Regions from separate parts of the Bifidobacterium crudilactis genome, predicted to be linked through region 1. Evidence: riboswitches for the same ligand, from Rfam matches in the RefSeq annotation. Region 1 holds a riboswitch; the other holds the start of a gene.
What was found. Region 1 has a riboswitch for thiamine pyrophosphate ahead of DB51_RS10590 (hypothetical protein). Riboswitches for the same ligand answer to the same signal wherever they lie in the genome.
Positions count from the first base shown of each region.

Region 2: another riboswitch for thiamine pyrophosphate. It lies ahead of thiD (bifunctional hydroxymethylpyrimidine kinase/phosphomethylpyrimidine kinase); the one in region 1 lies ahead of DB51_RS10590 (hypothetical protein).

Region 1 covers NZ_JHAL01000002.1:38,144-45,625, forward strand. The annotation lists gene DB51_RS02355 (aldo/keto reductase) at 1-233, opposite strand, end outside; gene DB51_RS02360 (PhzA/PhzB family protein) at 233-862, opposite strand; TPP riboswitch at 982-1,085, shown strand; gene DB51_RS10590 (hypothetical protein) at 1,318-1,557, shown strand; gene thiF (sulfur carrier protein ThiS adenylyltransferase ThiF) at 1,514-2,236, shown strand; gene DB51_RS02370 (thiazole synthase) at 2,296-3,240, shown strand; gene DB51_RS02375 (LysR family transcriptional regulator ArgP) at 3,365-4,366, opposite strand; gene DB51_RS02380 (LysE/ArgO family amino acid transporter) at 4,437-5,171, shown strand; tRNA gene DB51_RS02385 (tRNA-Gly) at 5,357-5,430, shown strand; gene DB51_RS02390 (GntR family transcriptional regulator) at 5,762-6,481, shown strand; gene atzF (allophanate hydrolase) at 6,483-7,482, shown strand, end outside.
Region 2 covers NZ_JHAL01000002.1:576,996-584,477, forward strand. The annotation lists gene DB51_RS04660 (NAD kinase) at 1-958, shown strand, start outside; gene recN (DNA repair protein RecN) at 971-2,836, shown strand; TPP riboswitch at 2,968-3,083, shown strand; gene thiD (bifunctional hydroxymethylpyrimidine kinase/phosphomethylpyrimidine kinase) at 3,076-3,900, shown strand; gene DB51_RS04675 (HAD family hydrolase) at 3,897-4,565, shown strand; gene tenA (thiaminase II) at 4,714-5,475, shown strand; gene DB51_RS10290 (isopeptide-forming domain-containing fimbrial protein) at 7,193-7,482, shown strand, end outside.

The sequences.
Region 1 (7,482 bases):
GGGGATTGATGCCAGGATGGCGTCTGAGCGGACCGGGCCGGACGGTATTCAGGCAGGTAGTATGACCAGGCGGTGTCAAGATAACGCACTCCCGCATCCAGAGCGCTGTGGATGGTGGTGATGGCGGTGTCTCGTTCGGGGCGTCCTTCGATGGACAGCGCCATGCATCCCATGCCCAGACGTGGGATGTCGACTCCCGCGAAGTTCATCCTATGCATTGATGACGTGGCCATCAGCGACCTGCTATATGAGTTTGCGAAGCATCTTGAGTGGAAGCCTCTCCAATGGAAACATCCGGAGTGGATTCGGCAACGGGGGAATCGCCTTGCGGGAAATCACCGAGCTCTATGCTGGGCGTCTGCATACCCAGAGCCTTCATCTCGGTGATGGGATTCATGAATTCGCGTTCTCTCGCAATCCTTCCCGCGCGCATTTCGAAGGAGTAGATGAAATGGTTCTGGTACGGAACGGCTTCATGACCGGGGAGCATCAGCGTTCCGCCGCCGTCGCATTCCGCCCAGAACTGGTTGACGTCGTCGGTCGACCATATGCGGATATTGCTCCACTGCCAATCCGGGAAATGCTCGGACGACCACACGTCGTAGAGGGCGATGTCGTCCCGGCCCTGTGCGAACACCGGTTCACCGCTGTCGGATGTCCAAAGACCGGCTATGCCGTCCTCGCAGAAGAGTTCGTGTCGGCGCAGCAGAGACTCGCCGTGTCCCGAATGCAGAAAACGCTCGACCACCTCGCGGTTGCGGATACGCTGCTCTTCGACGGAAGGGGATGCCTCGGCGGAAGGGGATGCGGAATCGTCGCGGCCGGTGGTCCCGGTGCTGCCTGATGCGGGTGCTGTGCTCATGCTTACATCTTGCCAAGGCGCGGGACATTGCGGATTCGTGTGTTGTCTTCTGGATGTCGCGTCCGTGCCGCAGAAGTATGCCTTTGCTCGAATGTCGACGCGTGAGGCGAATATCAGACTTGTAATCGAACGGGAGCCTGAACAGGCTGAGAGGAAGTCTCTGACTTCGACCGAGAACTTGATGCGGGTAATGCCGCCGTAAGGACATGGTTATTCGACGTCTCATGACGTCAACTCTTGTATCCCGTCGTTCGACGTAGGTGACACGAAACTCCCGTCGATGCTCCATCATGCCGATGGACGTCATGACCGAAGAGCTTCATATCGCTCAAGCCGTCCGACGGGCTTGCTGTCAGTGCTCGCGTTCCCGTGATTCGGTACCGATTGCGCGCCATCCTTGGGGATGCGCACGCGCCGCTATCGAGCGCACTCTTCGGGAATAGGGGGAGACAGCAGTGATTGTCAATGGAAAGCAGTGCACGCAGACCGGTGAGGTCAGTGTGTCCGACCTGCTTCGTGAGCGTGGGATGCAGGCGCAACGAGTGGCGGTCGAGGTCAAGGTGATATCGTCCCGCTGCGCAGGCACGCCGAAACGATGCTCCGAGACGGCGATAGCATCGAAATCGTCACCTTCGTTCAAGGAGGCTGAGGATGGGTATCCAGGAAGCTCAGAACGTCGCTGCGGCACGACGTGAGGAGACGCGGTGCAGGGCGGTGCGCGACGCCGGGAATCCCAAAGACATGGTGGATAGGCAGGAGCTGTATGACGCCCTGTATGAGCGCCATACCAAGCAGGTGCAGGATAGGCTTGACGCGGCCCATGTGGCCATTGCTGGCCTTGGTGGTCTGGGGTCGACCATTGCGGTCGCATTGACCCGCATCGGCGTCGGGCATCTGCATCTTGTGGACTTCGACCGGGTTGACATGTCGAATCTCAACCGGCAGCAGTATTTTCTCAGGGATCTCGGCCGTTTGAAAACCGAGGCTCTGCAAGGCAATCTTGCCCAGATAAACCCTTTCATCGATGTGCGGATTGATTCCGTGGCCGTCGATGAGCATAATGTCGCCTCCTTGTTCGCCGATGACGACATCATTGCGGAGGCTTTCGATGTGCCTGAAAACAAAAGCATTCTGGTGAACGGTGTTTTGGAGCATTTGCCCGCTGCAAAGCTGCTGTCCGCATCGGGCATGGCCGGTTTCGGCAGTGCCAACAGCATCGTTACCAGGAGGGTTTCCGAAGGCTTCTATTTCTGTGGCGACGGTGTGACCGCACCCACGCCGGGCAACGGGCTTATGGCTCCCAGGGTCGGCGTGGTCGCATGCCATGAGGCCAATATGATCACCAGACTCATCCTCGGACAGGATGAAGCCTGAATGTCGATATGACCGTTGATGGCATCTTCGGTCGAAGAGAAAGCATGATGATGAACAGTATGACTTCGGAACACACCACGGCGCAGGCTGATGTCGCTAGCTCCTGCGCGCAGGGGACCTCCTCGGGCGCGTTGCAGCTCGACGAACTCGTCGGCTCGGCCACCAACACCGCTCTGCTGCCCGCACCGAACAAACACGCCTTCGATGATCTGGCGACAGGGGAGCAGGATCCGCTGATGCTCGGCGGCCACGCATTCTCCAGCCGCTTCATTCTCGGTTCCGGACGCTATGATCTTTCCCTGATCGAGGCGGCCATCGAGAACGCCGGGACGCAGATCATCACGATGGCCTTGCGTCGCTGCAGGACTGCGGAGAACAATCTGCTTGACTACATCCCGGACGGCATCACGCTGCTTCCCAACACCTCCGGTGCACATGATGCAGGTGAGGCGGTTCGCATAGCCAGACTGGCCAGAGAGGTGTGCGGCACGGATTTCATCAAGGTCGAAATCGAGCATGAAAGCAGGTATCTTCTGCCGGACAATGCCGAGACGATTAAGGCGACCGAGATACTCGCGGCCGAAGGCTTCGTGGTGATGCCCTATATGCTTCCCGACCCTTTGGCCGCGACGCAACTGGAGGATGCCGGTGCGGCGTGCGTGATGCCTTTGGGGTCGTTGATAGGGTCGAACAAGGGTCTGGGAGCGCGTGATCTCATCGAGGTCATCATCGACAACGCTTCTGTTCCGGTGATTATCGATGCGGGGATAGGCCGTCCCAGCCAGGCTGCTCAGGCCATGGAAATGGGTGCCGACGCCATTATGGCGTATACGGCGATTGCCAGCGCGAGGAATATCCCGGTGATGGCCCGAGCGTTCAAACATGCCGTGCAGGCGGGGAGAGAGGCCTACCTTGCGGGCCTGGGCATAGTCACGCACGGTCATGCGGTCGCGTCGAGTCCGACCGAGGAATCCGATTATCTGGGGGCTTCTTCGGCATCCTGAGCAGATGGCTGCGATAGCGGTGGAGGTGATTGCGTGCAGGAATGCGGAGCAGCTCCGCTGGTGCCGCAGTTATCGCAGCTATCGCAGGTGTCTCAGCCATCGCAGATGTCTCTGTGAAGCGGGCTCAATCCTGAACCAGAGCGTTGGCGCTGGCCCGGATGATGGCTTGGGCCACCGTGTCGAGTGCGGGTGACGAGAGTTTCCACTGCTGCCAGAACAGGGGGAGCAGCAATGGTTCCTGTGGGGACAGCCGGACCAGGGTATTGCGCGGGTATGCTGCGAAACTGGTGGATGGAATCAATCCCCAGCCGAATCCGAGCGACACGGCATCGTTGTAGCCCGTGGATGTGGGCACGAAGTGCATCGGCGGATGCACTTTGGCTCGGGTGATGCGCCGGATGAAATGGTATTGCAGCTGATCGTCGCGGTCGTATTGCACGAGTGGCGCGACTTCAAGCGACTCGCGTGTGAGCCCTTCGGGGAACCAGCGTTCGGCGAATTCCGGAGTGGCTGCGGCGAAATAGGCCATCGAACCGAGTTTGGTCATCGTGCAGCCCTGCACGGGCGTGTCTTCGGCGGTGATGGCCGCCATCGCCTCTCCGGAGCGCAGCAGCCGTGTCGAGATGTGCTCGTCCTGACGTTTGATGTCGATGGCGATGGACTGTTTGACCACGGGAGCGAGGGCGGGCAAGACCCAGCCTTCCAATGAATCCGCATTGACGGCGATGCGGATGTTGACGGTGCTGCTGCGTTGTTCGCTTTCGATGCGTTGCGCGGCTTCCTCCTGGGCCAGGGTGATTTGCCGAGCCAAACGCAGCAGGAGCTGGCCCATTGCCGTTGCCTGCACCGGTTTGCTCCTTTGGATGACGATATGGCCGACTTGGGATTCCAGTGATTTGATGCGTTGGCTGATGGCAGACTGCGAGATGTGCATGACGTCGGCGGCGGCGTCGAAGCTGCCTTCCTCGATGATGCTTTGGAGCGCCATCAGCTGTTCGATGGGTATGGCCCTGATGCGTGCGGAAAGGTCGTGGGCTTCCAGCAAGGAGATGCCGTCGGTGGGGGAGCTGCCGGCTCCGGGGATGTTTGCGGCAGAGTTCGGTGAGTCTCCGCGATATTCGTTCATATAAGCAATACTAATATAATATAAATATATTTACTTGGACTTACCTGTCGCGCGAAGCTATTCTCCAAGTATGAATTCCTTGTTCCTCCCGATAATCATCTCGGGTTTCCTCAGCCAGGCAGGTCTGATAGTCGCGGTCGGTGCACAGAACACCTTCATCATCCGACAGGGCATCGCCCGCTCGCATGTGCCCGCAATCCTGATGATTTGCATCGCCGCCGACCTGCTGATGATTACCTTGGGAACACAGGGCATGGGTCAGATCGTGCAGAGCCACCCTCTCGTCATCAAGGGGCTGACCTGGGCGGGAGCGGCCGTGCTGTTGCTCTACGGCATCTTCGGATTCCGAAGAGCGTGGATACAGCTGAGAGCCATGCGAGCGGAACGTCGCAGGATGCCTGGCGAAGCCACGGGGGATGGTTCCACCGTCGAACAGGCCGGGAACGACGGCGCGCCGGTCGGTGCTTCGGAGCAGGGCGGCTCTTCCTCGACGGTGGCCATGAAGCCAGCGCAAACATCCCTGAAAAAGAGTGTGCTGTCCTGCCTGGGGTTCACTTTCCTCAACCCAAGCGTGTATCTGGACTCTATCGTGCTGCTGGGCAGCATCGCCGCGACCTACGGCAGCGACCTGCGGTGGTCCTTCGCCACAGGTGCGATGCTGTGCAGCATCGTATGGTTCCTGCTGCTTGGTTTCGTATCGAGCAAAATGGCGAAGCTCTTCAACAACCGTCTCGCCTGGATTGCCCTCGATACGACCATCGGCATCGTCATGGTGTTGCTTGCCGCGCACCTGGTACTGCAATAAGGCCTGCGATACGGCACTGATGCGAGTGTTATCGACAGGTGCCTCGATGATGGCGGCGTGCAGTGGCCCAAGCGCTGTACTCGAGTGCCACGCGCCCTGGAGATTTGCAGAGGATTGCATGGTCGCTGGGGTTTGGTCGTTGCATTGTGTATAATGACTCAGGTTGTTTATGAACAACACGCCTCGCGGGCGTAGCTCAATGGTAGAGCCTCAGTCTTCCAAACTGATTACGCGGGTTCGATTCCCGTCGCCCGCTCCACTCACGGAGCTGCAACGCTGCGGCATTCCAATGTTCTACGCCAGGCTATTGCAGAAATTCCCCTCGTCGGGTACATGCGGCGTATCTATGTCGTGACTGTTCCTCACGCCGTCGGCTCATCACATCGTTGGCCATCTCGACCTCAGAGAGTCGATAATCACGCGACGCGTAACAATCAGGAAACAGAAAAAATCATCGCCTGAAACTTGCATACATCATTGTATACATCATTACATACACCGGTACATACAGTGCCGAAGCTTACGGGGAGTAGCCTTCCCACGGCTTCGGCCTGCGCGTCTCCACGCTTCCGTGAGAAAGTTTGCACAATATGACACAAGAGAATCCCAGGACTCGCACCTCGGATACATCGTCCCGTGTGGTTCACGCGGATGCGATTTACGCCGACCTGCGCGACCGTTTGATGCAGGGGAAGGTGTCTCCTCTGGAGCGCATCACTGAAATCGCGCTTGCGGACCGTTATGAGGTCTCTCGCACCCCGGTGCGTGAGGCGATTACGCGACTCGTGTCCGACGGTCTGCTGATGCGCAGGAACTCCGGTATCTATCCGTATGTGCCGAGTTACGGGGACCTGAAGGAATTGTACGAGCTGCGGATTCTGCTCGAAAAGCAGGGGATTCGCCGTATTCAGGAGGGTTTGGGCCGCTCCGACCTCACTCTGCTCACTCAGATTCACGAGCACTGGGAAAGCCACCGGAATGACAGGCCCAGACCAGATGCGAGCTTTGTATCGGAAGACGAATCCTTCCACGTCATGACGCTCCAATCCGCAGGCAACGCCTCGCTGGTGACGGTGCTCAAGGACGTCAACCGCAAAATCAGACCGGTGCGCATGTTCGATTATCTGAGCGAGGACCGCATGCAGGCCACGGTTGACGAGCACCTGGCCATCATCGACCTCATCGTGTCCGAGCGCTACGAGGAAGCAATCGAAGCCTTGTCCACACACATCATGGTCTCTGAACAGGTGGTGCTCGAACAATCAAGTCACGCCTTGTCGTTGCCGCGTCTTTTTGGGGAGGGAATCTGAAATGGATAGAACGTCGTTGGAGCACAAGGCCCGAAGCCTGATGTCCCGTATCGGGGCGCAACAGGAATCGCTGGGCAGTGAGGTCTGGATATCCTTGACTTCGCAGGAGCGTTTGGAACAGGAGATAGCCAGAGTCGGTGACGCTTTGGATTCGGGCGAGTCGATGCCGCTGGCCGGGCTGTTCTTCGCCGCCAAAGACAATATCGACGTCGCAGGCTTCGCTACGACTGCCGCCCACCCGGACTTCAGTCATATGCCAGAGCGCTCCTCCGCAGTCGTGGCCGCTCTGGAGCAGGCCGGCGCAATCGCCCTCGGAAAGACCAACATGGATCAGTTCGCCACCGGACTGACCGGGTCGCGAAGCCCATATGGCGCGGTGCACAGTGACACCTTCCCCGACAGGGTCTCGGGGGGTTCCTCATCGGGTTCCGCAGTCTCCGTCGCCAAGGATTTCGTTGATTTCTCGCTGGGGACGGATACCGCCGGTTCGGGTAGGGTGCCTGCGGCGTTCAACCACATCTACGGCTTTAAACCCACGTGTGGAGTGACGGTGGTTGAGGGTGTTGTGCCAGCCTGCGAATCATTCGATTGCGTATCGGTGTTCGCCAAGGATTTCGCAACGGGGTCTCTGGTGTACAGAACCCTGTTGGACCCGAAGTTCCCGGCAAGGGGACGTGGTGACGAGGCAGCCATGGCGCCGATACATCGGACGCGTCGACTGGCCGTACCCCGCGAGGAGGATCTCGCCTCTCTCAGCCCAATATTCAGGGAAGAGTTCGAGAAATGCCTTGCAGACGTTCAGAGCCACGGCTACCAGTTGGTGCCCGTCGATATGACGCCCTTCTTCGAGAGCGGCAAGCTGCTGTATGAAGGCGCGCTGGTGGCGGAACGCTATGCGGCCGTCGGGGAGTTCATGGAGCATCATCATGAGCACGCGGACCCCAGCGTGGAGCATATCGTGCTGAATGCCAAGGAGCCGCCCGCATACCGATACGTCCGGG
Region 2 (7,482 bases), 540 kb from region 1:
CGCGGTAGTGGTTACGCACAGCCGCCTACGCAGCAGCGGAACGGTTGTTCGTGAGGCAGTCGAACAGTTGAAGCAATCAGGCTTTGCCGTGTCCATCATCGACAATCTTGAAGCGCCGGAGTTCGGCACGCCCTCGCCTGTGGTCAGTGAGGATACGGAGATTGTCGTGGTGCTCGGGGGAGACGGCACCATTCTGCGCGCTGCCGAACTGGTCAAATGCACGAATGTTCCCATTCTTGGCGTGAATCTGGGTCATGTCGGCTTTCTTGCGGAATTTGAAAGCTTCCAGATGAGCGAGGCGATGGGTAAGATTGCCGCCCATGATTACTCGATAGATTCTCGAATGATCGCGCACATCGATGTCTGGCTTCCGGGTGCCGAGAAACCCATCAGCGATTGGGCATTGAACGACGTGACCCTGGAGCGCTCCGACCGAGGCAAGATGGTCGAGGTCAGCATTCGGGTGGACGATGTCGAAATGAGTTCCTTCAGCTGCGACGGCGTCATCGTCGCCACGCCGACCGGTTCCACGGCATATGCCTTCTCTGCGGGCGGTCCTATTATCTGGCCGGATGTCAAGGCTCTGCAGTTGGTTCCGCTGGCTGCTCACGCCTTGTTCGCCAGGCCACTGATTATCGGCTCGGATTCGAAGTTCTCATTGGACATTCTCGACGAATCGACATCGGATGGTTGGATTTGCTGTGACGGGCGTAGACAGCTCGGTCTGCCGCGAGGAACGCATATCGAGGTCAGGGAGTCGCATGACACCCTGCGGTTGGCGCGACTGTCCGGTGTGCCGTTCACGAGTCGACTTGTAACCAAATTCGATTTGCCGGTCGTTGGCTGGCGAGAACACAGATTTCAGAAGGGTGCCCGACGTCTGCTGAATAATCAGCAGGGGCTGAAGGGGTTTGAGCCACCGGAGCAAGGCGAAGGTCAGCAGACCATTCGCCGGTAAAGAAGATGAGCGATGCTTGAGGAACTCGAAATACGCAATCTCGGTCCGATACGCCATGCCGTGTTGTCGCCACGAGCCGGAATGACCGCCATCACAGGTGAAACCGGTGCGGGAAAGTCGATGCTTCTGGACGCTCTGCGTCTGGTATCTGGGGCGGCAATTCAGTCGGGCAGGGCTTCTGCAGGAGCACAGGACGATGTCTGGGCTCAGGCGGTGTTCGCCGTGTCATCAGATTCAGCCGCCGAGGCTTTGGCGAAGGATGCCGGTGCGGTGGGGGATGACGGTGAGCTGTACCTCACCAGGTCGGTTCCTGCGCATGGTCGCTCACGAGCTTTGCTGAACGGGCGCACAGTGCCGCGAAGCGTGTTGGCGGGCATCGCCGCCCACATGATTACCATTCACGGACAGTCGGATCACATGCGCATAGCCTCCGCTGCCCGACAACGTGACTTTCTCGACCGATATGCCGATGATAGTGAGCAGTTGACGGCGTATGCGCAGTCATGGGAGGCCTTGCAGGCGATTATCCGCAAACTTCAGGCGCTGGATGGCGAGCAGGCGGCCGCACTGGCCCAGGCGACCTATCTGCGTGAATCCATCGAACGCATCAATGCTGTGGACCCGCATAAAGGCGAGGACGAGGAGCTGAAATCCCGCAGAGAACGCATCGAGAACGCTGCCTCCATCGCACATGGGGTAGCTTCCGCATTGAGTGCACTCGACCCCTCGCAGATGGACGTGGATGCGCAGCATCAGGGAGCTCTGTCGCTGATTGACGATGCCACACGGGCACTCGAGGACATCCACATCAAGGAACCCTTCGGCCAGGCGGCGGACACCTTGAAATCGTTGAGTCAGGAAATCAGCGATGTGGTGTTCACTTTGAGCGGTCAGATAGATGACGAGGACAGCCTGGGTGATCTCGACACCATCAACGGTCGTATCCATGAACTCGATGAGCTGACGAAGCGGTGGGGGCCTGGCATCGACGATGTGCTGGCATGGCGTGACCAGGCGGAAAACGATGTGCAGGACATGGACGCGTCCCCTGAGCGCTTGGCAGCCTTGCGTGAGGAGCGCGACGAGCTGTTCCGGCGCGCGCTCGCCGCGGCAAGGTCACTCAGTTCGGTGAGGCGGCAAGCTGCGGAACGCCTGAGTGAGCATGTGGGTACCGAGCTGGCTGCCTTGGCCATGCGGGGCTCCGTACTCGACGTTGTGGTGAGTCCCCGTGATGCAGGCAAAGGCGATGAGTCGGATGTTCTCGACGCTCACGGATGCGATGACATCGAATTCCTGTTCACGGCTTTTCCCGGAGCTCCGCGTCTGCCGATGGGCAAAAGCGCTTCGGGAGGAGAGCTCAGCAGGTTGATGCTTGCTCTCGAATTGGTGGCTGCAGAACGTAGTTCCGGTGCGCAACGTAGTTCCGGGGAACACCACGGTGACAACGACGAAGGCGTGTTCATCTTCGATGAGGTCGACGCCGGTGTTGGCGGCAAATCTGCGGTTGAGCTGGGCAGACGGCTCGCTCAACTGGCACGGAGCGCCCAGGTGATAGTCGTGACGCATCTTCCCCAGGTTGCTTCCTGGGCTGATACGCAGTTCGTGGTATCGAAGGGCGTGTTCGATGCACCCGTTGATGAGACGGCAGCGAAGCTTGAGGGCTCCGAGACCTCAGGCAGTCGTGGCAATGGCGAGAGCAACGACCGCAGTGAGAATGACGGGCATATTCCATCAGTGCATATTCCATCAGTGCAGACCGTGGTCCAGGAGGTGCGGGGCTCTCAACGTGAAAGGGAGATTGCCCGCATGCTGGCAGGTAGCGAATCCGAGACTTCTCTTCGCCACGCCCGGGAGCTTCTGGAATCCAGCAGTCTCTAGCGCCTTCCGGGGCGTGGGTGTGCATCGGCGGGAGTCTGCCCTGAGTTCTTCGGGAAGGGACAATTCCAGCCATCACTGCTCTTGCACGGTCACCCCGTCCTTGTCGGGTTTCGGCGGTACGGTCGGGATGATTCTTGTTACAGGGGAACTCGAAGGAGTTGAGAAAGGCAACGGGTGAACGGCACCCGGGCCTGACCCTTAGAACCTGTTGGCTAATACCAGCGTAGGGAGGAACAGCTATGAGCAGCTTAATACCCGTACTGTCGATTGCGGGGTCGGATTGCTCCGGTGGAGCGGGCATCCAGGCGGATATCAAATCCATGAGCGCCAATGGCGTATTCGCGATGTCGGTCATCACCTCAGTTGTCGCAGAGAACACCGCCCGGGTGATTTCGGTGTTGGATGTGGATGCGAGCATCATCGCCGACCAGATAGATGCGGTCTTCGAGGATATTCCGCCGAAGGCCGTCAAAGTCGGTATGCTCGACAGCCCGGACATCATGAAGGTCGTGGTTGACAAGCTCAACGAATATCAGGCTCCGAATGTGGTCATCGACCCCGTGATGTACGCCAAGAACGGTGCACCTCTGATGGACCCGTCATGCATCGGATGGCTTATCGAGACCGTGATTCCGCGTGCGGATGTCCTGACGCCGAATATCCCCGAAGCGGAGCGCATATCGGGCATGTCCATCACCGATATGGATTCGCAGCGTGAGGCGGCCCGCCAGATTCAGGCGATGGGGTGCGCCAGCGTGCTGGTCAAAGGTGGCCACGCCACCGGGGATGCGACCGATGTGCTGTTCGATGGTGAGCGTTTCTATGAGTTCACGGCTCCGCGCATTCACACCAAGAACACGCACGGCACCGGATGCACCTACTCTTCGGCGATTGCGTCGAATCTCGCCCTGGGGCTTCCCTTCCACAAGGCCATCGAGAAAGCCAAGCGATACGTGACGATGGCCATCATGCACTCCCTGGAACTTGGCAAAGGCAATGGGCCGACGAATCATTTCTGGGATTTGTATGCACATGGACTCGAAGGCTTCAAGGAGAACGAATGAGCCAGAAACTCAATGAGGGCAAGGGCGTCATCTTCGACCTCGACGGCACGTTGCTTGATTCGATGGGCGTCTGGGATGACCTGGATGCCGAGTCCTTGGCGAAGCGCGGCATCGAGATTCCCGATGATTTCGGCTCTACGGTAGCCTCGATGCAATTCCGTGACATCGCGGTATATACCATTGCCCGTTTCGGGCTTGACGACACGCCGGAAGAGCTGATGCAGGAGTGGAATGACATGGCGGCGAAAGCCTATGCCACCACGGTGCAATTGAAGCCACATGCGGCCGAGTATCTGCGGTATCTGCGCGAAAGCGGAGCCACGCTGGCCGTCGCCACCACATTGCCTCCAGAACTGCGCAATCCGGCGCTGGAACATGCCGGCATCACCGATTATTTCAACGTGATCTGCAGTGTTGACGATGCCGGCGGCAAAGGGAAGGAACATCCGGACGTGTATCTGCATGCGGCGGAACTTCTCGGAGTCGCGCCCGTACATTGCACCGTGTTCGAGGATTTGCTGGTGGGCATCGGCACCGCGAAAAGCATCGGCATGCACCCGTGGGCCATGTTCGACGCTTCTTCCGAACAGCAGTGGCAGGACATTTCGGCTTTGGCGGAAGGTGCGATTCACGACTTCTCCGATGCCCCGCGCGAACTGCGCTGAAGCATACAAACGCACAAACCGCACAAACCGCGCAAATCTCACAAATCCGCATTATTTTCCGAAACTGTGCAAACAACCACGTCTGGAGCTGCGAATCCGGCTGGTAGCGTGCCGAGATGCACAGTTTCGACTACAGGAGCATCAAGCCATGTCAACGAAACGTTCAGCAGCAACGCCAATACCCTTCGACCAACTCAGCAGGGCGGTCAGCACACCAATCGCGCGAAGGTTCTACAAGGTCGCCAGTGATGTGTGGCAGCAGGGATATGAGCAGCCCTTCGTCCAGGAGTTGGGTAAGGGGACGCTCTCCAATGAGCGATTCACCTTCTACATGCTTCAGGATTACCTGTATCTCAACGATTACGCCAAAGTTCACGCGCTGGCGATGACGAAAAGCGAGGACGACCGCATCATCGAGAGAATGGTGCAGGTCCAGCAGGCCATCGTGGGCGAACGCGAGCAAGTGCATAAGACCTATATCGAACGGTATGGCATCACCCGTGAGCAGATTGCCGGAGCCAGGCAATCGGCATTCGCACGGGCTTACACCTCGAATATGCTGGCGATTGCCTATGCCAAACCCTTGGTCGACGTGCTGGTCGCCGTATTGCCCTGCGCATGGGTGTATGCGGATTACGGCACTCGTCTGGCCCAGGATTTCAGCGAAACCTTGCCGAATAATCCTTATCAGGATTGGGTGGAGATGTACGCCTCCGATGATTTCTGGCAGAGCGCCGTGTGGCTGCTGGACATCATCGAAGACGAGACCAGAGACCTCAGCGCAAAGCGACTCAAAGAGCTGGATTCGATATTCCGCATCGGTGTGGAGCACGAATACATGTTCTGGGACAGCGCCTACCGCATGCAGCGTTCGTGGAAACCCGAATGGGACACACCAGACCGTCGCTGACGTACCGTCGTTGATTTGCGCCTGATTGGGATGCATCAACCATGTGCTGAGCTGGTTTTTACAGCTCGACGAACGAGATCATTGAGCTGTCAAGTACTCAGGGCGCATATGGCCGAGCTGAAAATTACTCGCACAGGAATGAATCGATAGTCATGCCATCGCATAACCTATACATCATGTATGATGTTACCCATCATGTTCGTTGCATGTTCCTTTCGCTGATTCAGGGCGTTTCGTCTGATTGATGCCGGTCGCGGGGGGGGGTGCTGTTTTCGCTTCGTTGGGTGGTGCTCTTATGGGTCGGTTGCGTGATATTCGTGCTCGTTTACGGTGTTCCGAGCGAAGTCGGGGAATATCCGCTGTGGCTGCGTTCATACTCGCCGGGTTTATGCTGTTGACTGGTGCGCTGATGTCTATGCCCGTGACTCAAGCAGTGGCGGATGCGAGTGATTACGGGCCCGATGGCTATTTCAGTTCTTTGAAGAACGAAGCTCAGCCGATGAAGATTCCTATAGTGTCAGAAGCAAAATTCCAGCGAATATTGTTCGGTAAGTCCGGTGATGGAATGCCGAATCCTGTATTTGAGATTGGTTTGAGCGATGTTGAAACCGTCGAAAATGACGGTAGATATCTTGTCATTGGAACGGGGGAGCTAAATAGCTCATTAAATTACGCTCCGACCACTGATAACGCAGCGGACATGTGGGGATGGTCAAAAACTACTTCGCTAACTTCAGGTGAGGCGTTATTGTGGGCTGAGGACGTGGTGTCATCCGTCGTTCAATACGACTCTTATGGGCATACTACAAATAATTCATTTGATTCGGACGAGTTTGCATCTAGCGTTGCGAAGGTGTCCAAGACAATGGATTCGAATAAATACTATTCAGATTTTGAATTATCCCTATTGGGAGATGCACAGGTACTTTCTGGGGTCTGTGCGAAGTCATCTGGCTGCTCGTCGGGCTATACAACTGAACAGTCTGTATCACATGGACAGTATCGTATTTTCCCATTATCTCTGGGGGACATGAAGTATTATTTCGCTAGGGATGTCGGGTGGGTTAATAATTTTAGTGATGTCTGTACCAAGCGTCGTTGTGAGGGTGGGGCTTGCAGCAATGGTACGAGTGGATACTGGTTACGTTCGGCATATTGGACAAACGCTGGATTGTCGTATGTTGCATCCGGAGGCTCTCCTGGGGATGCCCTCAAGCAGCCCATATATAGTCAATTGGGTTTCCGTCCTGCCTTGCGGTTGAATTTGTCCAATCTTTTGTTAACAGCCGCGAGCGATACGCAGGAACAGAGCGATTCAGCGAATCTACAAATGACATATGTGGAAACAAATAAGAATTTGCTTACATGGGATGTTAATTTGCTCGAGGATGAAGGTTCATATTCGTTGAGTTTGAGCGGTCTCTCAAATTTGGATGAGCATTCAGGTATGGGCTGGAAAGTGGTTGATTCCAAAGAGACATTAGACACGACCGATGATGTTGTTCTTGGTTCTGGGCGTACGAATACCTCTGGAAACATGCAGTTGCCAAAGAATCTAATGACTGATTCAAATAGTGAATATGACTTGTATATTTGGGGTCAGCAGCAAGGTAATGCTGAAAGTGGCTGGACGAACAGAGCCACCACACCTATTAAGGGCACGATACAAGGCTGGCAGGTGAGGATGCCGGAACCTCCCGTTTCATTTGGTATCGATTTGACTGGTACTACGACGGGTACGTTGAAGGCGTACCGTATCGGCGAGTATGACGAGGTGGCGTTCACGCAGACTGGAGCGTTGAAGAGTGTGCGTTTGGATACTCCCGAGGATTTGGGCACGGTGTTGAAGACGGCTGCCGAGACGGCTGGCGGCAGTGATGTGGATGCGGGTAATCCGATTGGCTGGGTGGCGTCTCGGTGGCTTGGGTATCCGACTGACCCGGCTAGTGATGATGTGACTTCGGCGTTCAGTCCGTATGCTGGCAGGCTTCAACTGTTCGCCAGGGC